2 regions of the Streptomyces polyrhachis genome follow, and region 1 is predicted to be linked to the other one. Evidence: riboswitches for the same ligand, from Rfam matches in the RefSeq annotation. Region 1 holds a riboswitch; the other holds the start of a gene.
What was found. Region 1 has a riboswitch for cyclic di-AMP ahead of ACFQLX_RS21565 (transglycosylase family protein). Riboswitches for the same ligand answer to the same signal wherever they lie in the genome.
Positions count from the first base shown of each region.

Region 1 (4,396 bases):
GAGGTACTCCTCGTCCTGCCAGCGGGCCTTCTCGTCGCGCAGGCGCTCCACCCGGGCCGCCGAGCGCTCCTTCTCCGTGCGCTGGTCGGCGATCTCCGCGCGCTGGGACACGTACTGCCGCATCGGGTACGCCAGCGCGACGATCAGCGCGCACAGGACCAGTGCGAGGAGGGCCGCCCGGCCGGTGAGCCTGCTGCGCCGCACGGGGCGGGCGCGGTAGACGCGCTCGGACGCCCGCACGACGGCCTGCTCGCCGAGCAGCCGCAGCCGGGTGGTGGTGGAGAACCGATCCTTGGGTGGCATCGCCCCTACCGTAATGCGCCGCACACCTGCCCGAGGCGCACGGCGCAGATTCGTGCGCCGGCAAGACGGCAAAGCGCGCCGGGCGCCCGGGAGATGGGGCGCGTACGGGCCCCCGTACGCCGACGGCCGCCCCCGGCGAAGGGGCGGCCGTCGGACGTACCGCAGTGGCTACCGGCCGAAGCGCGGGAAGGCGCCGCGGCCCGCGTAGACGGCGGCGTCGTCGAGGATCTCCTCGATGCGCAGCAGCTGGTTGTACTTCGCGACGCGCTCGGAGCGGGCCGGGGCGCCGGTCTTGATCTGGCCGCAGTTGGTGGCGACGGCCAGGTCGGCGATGGTGACGTCCTCGGTCTCGCCGGAGCGGTGGGACATCATGCACTTGAAGCCGTTGCGCTGGGCCAGCTCGACCGCGTCGAGGGTCTCCGACAGCGAGCCGATCTGGTTGACCTTCACCAGCAGCGCGTTGCCCGCGCCCTCCGCGATGCCGCGGCCCAGGCGCTCGGGGTTGGTGACGAACAGGTCGTCGCCGACGAGCTGGACCTTGTCGCCGAGGCGCTCGGTGATGGCCTTCCAGCCCTCCCAGTCCTCCTCGTTCAGCGGGTCCTCGATGGAGACCATCGGGTACGAGTCGACCAGGTCGGCGTAGTAGTCGATCATCTCCGCGGCGGTGCGCTCCTTGCCCTCGAAGACGTACGTGCCGTCCTTGTGGAACTCGGAGGCGGCGACGTCCAGGGCCAGCGCGATGTCCTGGCCGGGGACGTAGCCGGCCTTCTCGATGGCCTCGACGATGAGGTCGAGCGCCTCGCGGTTGGAGGCGAGGTCGGGCGCGAAGCCGCCCTCGTCGCCCAGGCCGGTGGACAGGCCGCGCTCCTTCAGGACCCCCTTGAGGGTGTGGTAGACCTCCGCGCCCCAGCGCACGGCCTCGGAGAAGGTCTCCGCGCCGATCGGGGCGATCATGAACTCCTGGATGTCGACGTTGGAGTCCGCGTGGCTGCCGCCGTTGAGGATGTTCATCATCGGCACGGGCAGCACGTGCGCGTTGGGGCCGCCCAGGTAGCGGAAGAGCGGCAGGTCGGAGGCCTCGGAGGCGGCGTGCGCCACGGCGAGGGAGACGCCGAGGATGGCGTTGGCGCCGAGCGAGGACTTGTCCTCGGTGGCGTCCAGGTCGAACATCGCCTGGTCGATCAGCCGCTGCTCGGTGGCGTCGTAGCCCACCAGCTCCGGGCCGATCTGCTCGATGACGGCGAGGACGGCCTTCTCCACGCCCTTGCCGCCGTAGCGCGACATGTCGCCGTCGCGCAGTTCGATGGCCTCGAAGGCGCCGGTGGAGGCGCCGGAGGGGACGGCGGCACGGCCGGTGCTGCCGTCGTCGAGGCCGACCTCGACCTCGACCGTGGGGTTGCCTCGGGAGTCCAGGATCTCGCGGGCTACGACGACGTCGATCGACGGCACGGTTTCTCCTTCGAAAGGATGGCCGGCGGCGCGGGTGCGGTGCCGGCACAGGACTGGTGCGGGACCGAGCCTAACGGGTTGCCGGTCGATCAACCGTGGAGGGAGCGGTGTGCGGGCCGCACGGCGCGGGTGCGCGCTCGTGGGTCGCGAAGGATGTGCGCCCGCGGACCGCGGGGCGGCCGGGAGTCCCCTCCCGGCCGCCCCGTACGGGCTGCTGCGGATCCGTCAGGTGATCTTCAGCCGCTGGCCGGGGCGGATGAGGTTCGGATTGCCGCCCACCGTCTCGGAGTTGGCGGCGTAGACCTCCGCCCAGCCGCCGTCCACGCCGTGCTTGCGGGCGACGGTGTGCAGGGTGTCGCCGGGGCGCACGACGTACATCGCCCGGTAGACCGTGCGCGAGCCGCGCTTGGCGTCCGCCTGGGCCGATCCGTTCGAAGACCCCTTCGAGGGTGCCGCGGTCGCCGGGGGTGCCTGGCGGACACGGGCCCGCTCGGCGGCCGTCTCGGGCGCCGCGGAGCCGCGGCTGAGTCCGGCGCGCGGGCCGCAGTTGGGCCAGGCGCCGGGGCCCTGCATCCGCAGCAGCCGCTCGGCGACGGCGATCTGCTCGTGCTTGGAGGCCAGGTCGGCACGCGAGGCGTAGCGGTGGCCGCCGGCGGCGGCCCAGCTGGACCGGGAGAACTGCACCCCGCCGAAGTAGCCGTTGCCGGTGTTGATCGCCCAGTTGCCGCCCGACTCGCACCGGGCGACCTTCTCCCAGGTGTCGATCGGGGCGGCCGCGGCCGGGGCGGCGCCCACGAGGGGGAGGGCCACTGCCGCCCCGAGGAGCAGCGCGATCCGCTGGGTCGCGCTGGTCGTGCTGTCCGCGGCAGGAAGATCCGAATGCTGCATGACATTCACTTCTCACCGACGCCTACGAGGTGAGCTGTCGGGTTCGGGACTGGTGAGTGCCCGGCCGCGTGTGCTCCCACACGGCTTCACCCCAAGCCGGTCGGGTCCGCCGACGGCGGACCGCTCCCGGCACTTACCTGGGTCCCCCGTTCCTGTCCGCGGTGCGCTTGCGCAGGTGTCCGGTGAACGCCGACAGGATTCGGCGAGGCGATCACCGGTGCCCGCCGTTGGCGAGCGAGGCGACGGTAAGCACACAAACATCCCGTGTTCAAAGATTTCGGACGATACGTCAGCTCGCGTCGCCGGGTCGCCGATCGGGGCCCCGGGGACGCGGTCCGGCCGCCGTGGGCACGCAAAGCGCAGGTGGACACCGGGCCGGGCGAAGGTGCGGCCGTACGACGGGAAGCGGGCCGCCGGTAAACCCGGCGGCCCGCTTTTCGTTCGTACGCCCCACAGTGCCCGGTGCGGGCTAGCGCTCGCGGCCGGTGCTCACCACTGGCCCAGCAGACCGGACTGACCAGCGGGGATGGACTCCGCCGTGGCGCTCTGCGCCTCGTCGATCAGCTGGCCGAGGGTGTCGGCGGGGGTGGGCAGGACGCTGTCCGCGCGGTTCTTGACGCGCTTTTCACCCGATCGGCCCGGGGCCTGTGCGGCCGGGGCGCCGGGGTCGGCGGGCGCGGCGGTCGGCAGCTCGCCGGCCAGGGGGTCGATCAGGGGGTCGATCAGCGGGTCGAGGACGTCCGCGGGGGTGGGCAGCGTGGGGGCGCCGATCGTCCCGTCGAACTCGACGGGCGCGTTGTCCGGCGTACCGCGGTGCCTGCCCTTGCCGCTGCCGTTGCCCTGCTCGCCGCGGCCCTCGGCGGACTCCGGACCGCGGTGCCTGCCGCCGCCGTCGGTGAACGCCTCGTCGCCGCTCCCGGGCTCCGCCGTGTGCTCGCGGGCCCTGGTGTCCTGGCGGGCGTAGTCGGGGTAGTCCCGGCCCGGGTCGATCTCCGGGTTCCCGGCGTCCTGGCGCAGTCCGCCGAGGTCGGCGCAGCGCGGGAAGGCGTCGGGGCCCTCCGCGTTGAGGATCTGCTCGCCGACGGCGATCTGCTGGCCGCGGCTGGCGTAGTCGGGGCGGTCGGCGTAGTCGCGGCCGCCGTGCTCGTCCCACTGCTCGCGGGTCAGCTGCAGGCCGCCGTAGTAGCCGTTGCCGGTGTTGGCGCTCCAGAGGGCGTCGCTCTCGCACTGGGCGACCTTGTCCCAGGTCTTGCCGTCGGCCGCGAAGGCGGCGCTGCCGGCGGCGGCCAGCAGCGGCAGGGCGACGGCGCTGGTGACGCCGGCGGTCACGACGAAGGCGGGCGCCTGTCGGGGGCGACGGTGACGACCGTTCCCGGTGAGCATGCGTATGCCTTTCGTTCAACCGTACGTTTCGAGAGTTGGCGGTGAACATAGCCGTGTTGCGTGCCGGATCACAAGTCGATGGCCCCCGGATAACGCGTACATCACGGAATGTCCCCCGTCCCGCCACAAGGGGTTGACGCGGCCGCCCCCTTTACAGGCGGCCGAGCGGTGTGAACTCCACCGGCAGGGTGCGCAGTCCGCGCATGATGAGGCCGCCGCACACCCTGCCGCCCGCCCAACTCCAGTCCCGTGGCGGCGAAGCGCCCTATCAGGGTGCGATACCGCCCCTGAATCGGCCGGTCACGAACAGCTGCGGGAGAGTCGGTCGCCTATACGCGGGCACGCCCCGCTCCTTGGCGTTGAGCACCTCCAT
Region 1 covers NZ_JBHSZO010000040.1:22,495-26,890, forward strand. Annotated here, with positions in the region: gene ACFQLX_RS21555 (FtsB family cell division protein) at 1-303, opposite strand, end outside; gene eno (phosphopyruvate hydratase) at 472-1,752, opposite strand; gene ACFQLX_RS21565 (transglycosylase family protein) at 1,978-2,640, opposite strand; cyclic di-AMP (ydaO/yuaA leader) riboswitch at 2,645-2,782, opposite strand; gene ACFQLX_RS21570 (transglycosylase family protein) at 3,130-3,969, opposite strand; gene ACFQLX_RS21575 (recombinase family protein) at 4,292-4,396, opposite strand, start outside.

Region 2 (4,396 bases), on a different contig from region 1:
ATCGACGTGGCGACGGAGGCGACGTGCGCGGCGGCCTCCACGCCGGTCAGCTCGGAGAGGATGCGTACCCGCTGGCCCTTGCGGACCAGGCCCTTCTGGTACTCCTGCAGGTACGCCTGGACGATGAGCCTCCCGGCGGAGACCGTCATCACGGTCCCCTCGACGCGGGAGCCGACCCGGCCGGGCACGGCGTCGACGCGGGCGGGGAATCCCTGGAGGAAGACCACTTCCCCGGCGGGGAGTCGGGGTCCGGCGGCGGACTGGGCCTCGGTGAGCGCCTGGCGCGCCTTGGCGAGGTCCTGGCGGGCGTAGCGCAGGGCGCGGTCGGCGTCGGCACCGGCGCCCTGCGCGTCCGCGGCCTCCTGCGCCTCCTCCACGGCGCGGCGGCCCTGCGTCACCGCGTCCTCGGCGGCCCTGATGCCGTCGCCGTTGTCGTCGAGCGCGGGGAGGGGGTCGTAACCGATCGCCGTGTAAAGGGAGTTGAGCGCGCTCTTGGTTCCTGATCCGAAGACACCGGCCGCGTCGGCGCCGGTGCCGTGCCCGAGACCGCGCAGGGCCTGCTGCAACTGCCGTACGTCGTCGCCCTCGGCGCCGGGCTTGAGGTCCCGGTAGACCGGCACCCGCCCCGGCAGGACGAACACCGGGCGGCCGGAGACCTCCATCAGCAGCTGGCCCGCCCTGAGGGTGTCGCCCTGCTTGACGGCCAGCTTGGTGACGACCGGCGCGGCGGCGCTCTCCCCGCCGGATACCTGCGGCGCCACGTCCACGCTCTGCCCGGCGCCGACCTGCCCGCGCACGATGACGGAGGAGGTCAGCACCCGGTGCTCCACGGGCGCGGTCAGCACGGACCGCTCGGGCGGCCCGGCGTCGGCCGCCGCCTGCGAGGGCGACTTCACGAGGGTGGAGGCGACGACCCCGGCGGCGGCGAGAAGCGCGGCACCGACGGCGACGGCGCCGATCCAGCGCCGCCGGCGGGCGAGGGCGGGGGGGCCGGCTTTCGCGGGCCCGGCTTTCGCGGACTCGGCTTTCGCGGACTCGGGGGCCCTCACCTGGGCGGGCAGCGCCCCCCGAGGCAGCACACCGTCCGTCCCCTCCAAGCTCGCCAGGTCGGCGGCAGAGCGCTCCGCCAACGTCTCGGTGTCCTCGTGCACGGGGCAACCGTCCTTTGTCGCGCTGCTCGGAAGGAGTCGTCAACTCTCTTCAACTGACGTCGCTGGCAGGTTACTTGTTACACCGATCTTGCCGCCGAGGTCGCCGGTTCCGCGACCGTGGCCGAAATACGCGGTCCCCGTGTCCGGGTCACCGCGCCGGGCCGCGGACATGCCGAGCGGCCCTGATGTCGGGGGGTGTGCCATCAGGGCCGCCGGCGTTTCGGGGGCGCGCCGCAGGCGCCGGGGTGGGCGGCGGGGGCGCGCGGGGTGCTATGGGGCGGGGGTCAGACCGTGGCGCCGTGGTTGCGCAGCCAGGCCATCGGGTCGACGCCGGCGCCGCCGCTGGTGTGGACCTCCAGGTGCAGGTGCGCGCCGCTGACGTTGCCCGTGGCGCCCACGCGGCCGATCACCTCGCCCGTCGTGACCTTGCCGGAGGACTTCAGGATCGACGAGAGGTGGTTGTACCAGACCTCGGTGCCGTCATCGAGGGTGACGATGATCTGGTAGCCGTAGGCGCTGCCGGCCCAGCCCGCGCTGGTGATCGTGCCCGTGTGCACGTTCTTGATCGGCGTGCCCGTCGAGGCCGCGAAGTCCAGGCCCGTGTGGTAGCCGCTGGACCACATGTCGCCGGCCTGGCCGTAGACGGCGGTGATCGAGTAGGAGGAGAGCGGGGCGATGTAGCTCGCCGCCAGCTTGGCCAGGCGCTCCGCCTCGGCCTTGGCCTTCGCGGCCTCCTCGGCCTTGCGGCGGGCCTCCTCTTCCAGGCGCTGCTTCTCGGCCTCGGCCTCCGCCTTGGCCTTCTCGGCCTCCGCGGCCGCCTTCTCCGCCGCGGCCTGCTTCAGCGCGGCCAGCTCGGCGGCGTCCGCGGCGGCCTGCTGCTCCTCGGCCTGCTCCAGGATGCGGGCGCGCAGCGCCTCGCCGGAGTCGACCGCGGTCGTGCCGTCCTCGCCGGCCAGGCCGACCTGGGTGAGCGGGGTGCTGGCGGTCGTCGTGGTGGTGGTGGCGCCGTCCTCGTCCGAGAGGAGCGAGCCCACGCCGGGCAGGGAGTCGGCGTCCGGGAGGCTGCCCGCTATGCCGTGCGCCACGTCCGCGACGGGCTCGGGCATGGAGATCGCCACCGGCGGCTTGGACTGGGCCTGCGCCATGCTGCTCGCACCGACGGCGGCGAAGACGCCGACGCCGAGGACGGCACCGCTGCGGGCCATGCTGCCCCGGGTCTGCTTGGGAGCGCGGCGGCGACCGCGCGAACGCGGGTCGTCCTGACCGGGTGTCCACTCCTCGCGGGGCCAGGGGCCGTCGTCGTACCCTTCCTCATTGAGGACATAACCGTCGTACGACGTGCTGGGGCCGGGCCTGTGTGACGCCACGTGGGCGTGCTCCTTTCCTTCCTTCACGTCTACCGGGTTAGCTGACGGGTTCGGAGCAGGAAGGTCTCCTACGGGCCTGGCCCCGTGAGGGGTTGGGCCCGATTCACCCCAAGGTGGTGGTTCCCCGGTTCCCTTGGGCACAGCGGTGGCTCTGGTGTCCCAGCGGCCGCGGAGGCGGCTGCTGCTACGGGTGCTGCGCTCTCGGAATTCGACATCGGCGCACGGTGCCGTCTCTTGCGACGACAGTGACGACCGCGCTGCGTTATCGAACGCTAGTAGAGACACCCCCGGGATTCCAAGTCGTTCCAGCAGGAGAATTGGCCGCCGGCCAGGGATTTTTCAGACCCAACCCACCTCAAACCGGCAAGTAGGGTTGAGATTTGATTACGGCCACCGCGGACATGCGTGCGCCCCGTGCTCCGAAGGGAGAGCGCCCGGTCACGGAGAGTGCGACGGCGCCTTGACGTCCGCCGCCGCCCCCGCGACCACCGCGCTCCCCCCGCCGACCGCCCCCAGCCGCCGCGCGCACGTGCGGGACTGGAGTGCCGACAGGGCCGCCAGGACCGCGCCCAGCGCCAGCCAGCCCGCCGGGCCCGCCGCCAGGACCGCGCCGGTGAGCAGCGGGGGGCCGGCCGACTTCTGGACGGACTGGGCCATGCCCGCCACGCCCAGGTACGGCGCCCGCTCCCGCTCCGGTGCCAGCGCGACCGCCAGCTCCCAGGAGCTGACCGAGCGCATCAGCTCCGCCAGCGTGACCAGGACCGCCGCGGCCAGCAGCAGCGCCGAGTCCCAGCCCGCGCCCAGCGGCGTCCAGGGCCCCGAGAGCGCGAGCAGTACGCAGCCGGCGGCGATCAGCGCCCCGTAGCGGCCCAGCGCCCGCACCGCGCCGGGCGTGCCGTAGAAGCGGCGGGAGACGGGGAGTTGGAGCAGGACGACCATGACCGTGTTGACCACCAGGAAGGCCGGGATCAGCGCGTGCGGCGCGTCCGTCGCGGTCACCAGCCACAGCGGCAGCCCGACCATCAGCACGCTGTCGTCGAGGTGCATGGGCACGTCGAGCAGGACGAAGCGCAGGTAGCCCCGGTCGCGCCACGGGCTGCGCACCCCCGCGCCGCGCGCGTCACCGGAGCCGGAGCCCGAGCCCGAGCCGGAACCGGAGCCCGAGCCGGCGCCCGAGTCGGCAGCGCGGGGCCGGGCCGCCTTCCGCAGCCGGGTGCACCGCACCAGCGCCGCCGACACCGCGAAGGACAGCGCGTTGGCCAGGATCATCCAGCGGTACGCCTCCAGCGCCAGCCCCAGCGCCGCCGCCCCCGCGCCCACCGCGTAGCCGGCGTTGGCCGCCGTACGGAACAGGGCCTGATAGGTGCCGCGCTCCTCCCCCGCCACCTCGGTCGCGAAGACCATCTCCAGCGTCTTCGCCGCCCGGTCCGCCGCGCAGGTCAGCGCCACGACCGGCAGCAGCGCGGCGAAGGAGTCGAGGGCGAGCAGCAGCCCCACCGTGGCGATCCGCAGCAGGTGGCAGCCGACGAGCAGGGTGCGCACCGGGACGGCCGCCGCCAGCCGTCCGGCCAGCGGGGAGCCGGCGATGCCCGCGACGCCGCCGAGGCCCAGCAGCAGGCCGATCTCGCCGGCGTCCAGGCCCGTGACGAAGGTGAAGTACAGGACGCGGGAGGCGGACCAGACGCCGTTGCCGGCGCGGTCGAGGAACTGGGCGACGAGCATGGTCCGCGCATCGCGTCCGCCCGGTGGATAGCGCAGTTGTGCGATCACGCCCCGCCGGTCGCGTCCCCGTCCCGTGCCGCGCATCCCGTCCGCCCCTCCGCCGCCGGCCACCCCAAGATATCTTGACGTCAAGATATCTTGGGGCAGTCTCGCCGG
Region 2 covers NZ_JBHSZO010000057.1:11,889-16,284, forward strand. Annotated here, with positions in the region: gene ACFQLX_RS24320 (peptidoglycan-binding protein) at 1-1,151, opposite strand, end outside; gene ACFQLX_RS24325 (M23 family metallopeptidase) at 1,436-2,518, opposite strand; cyclic di-AMP (ydaO/yuaA leader) riboswitch at 2,530-2,673, opposite strand; gene ACFQLX_RS24330 (MFS transporter) at 2,957-4,288, opposite strand.
Region 2: another riboswitch for cyclic di-AMP. It lies ahead of ACFQLX_RS24325 (M23 family metallopeptidase); the one in region 1 lies ahead of ACFQLX_RS21565 (transglycosylase family protein).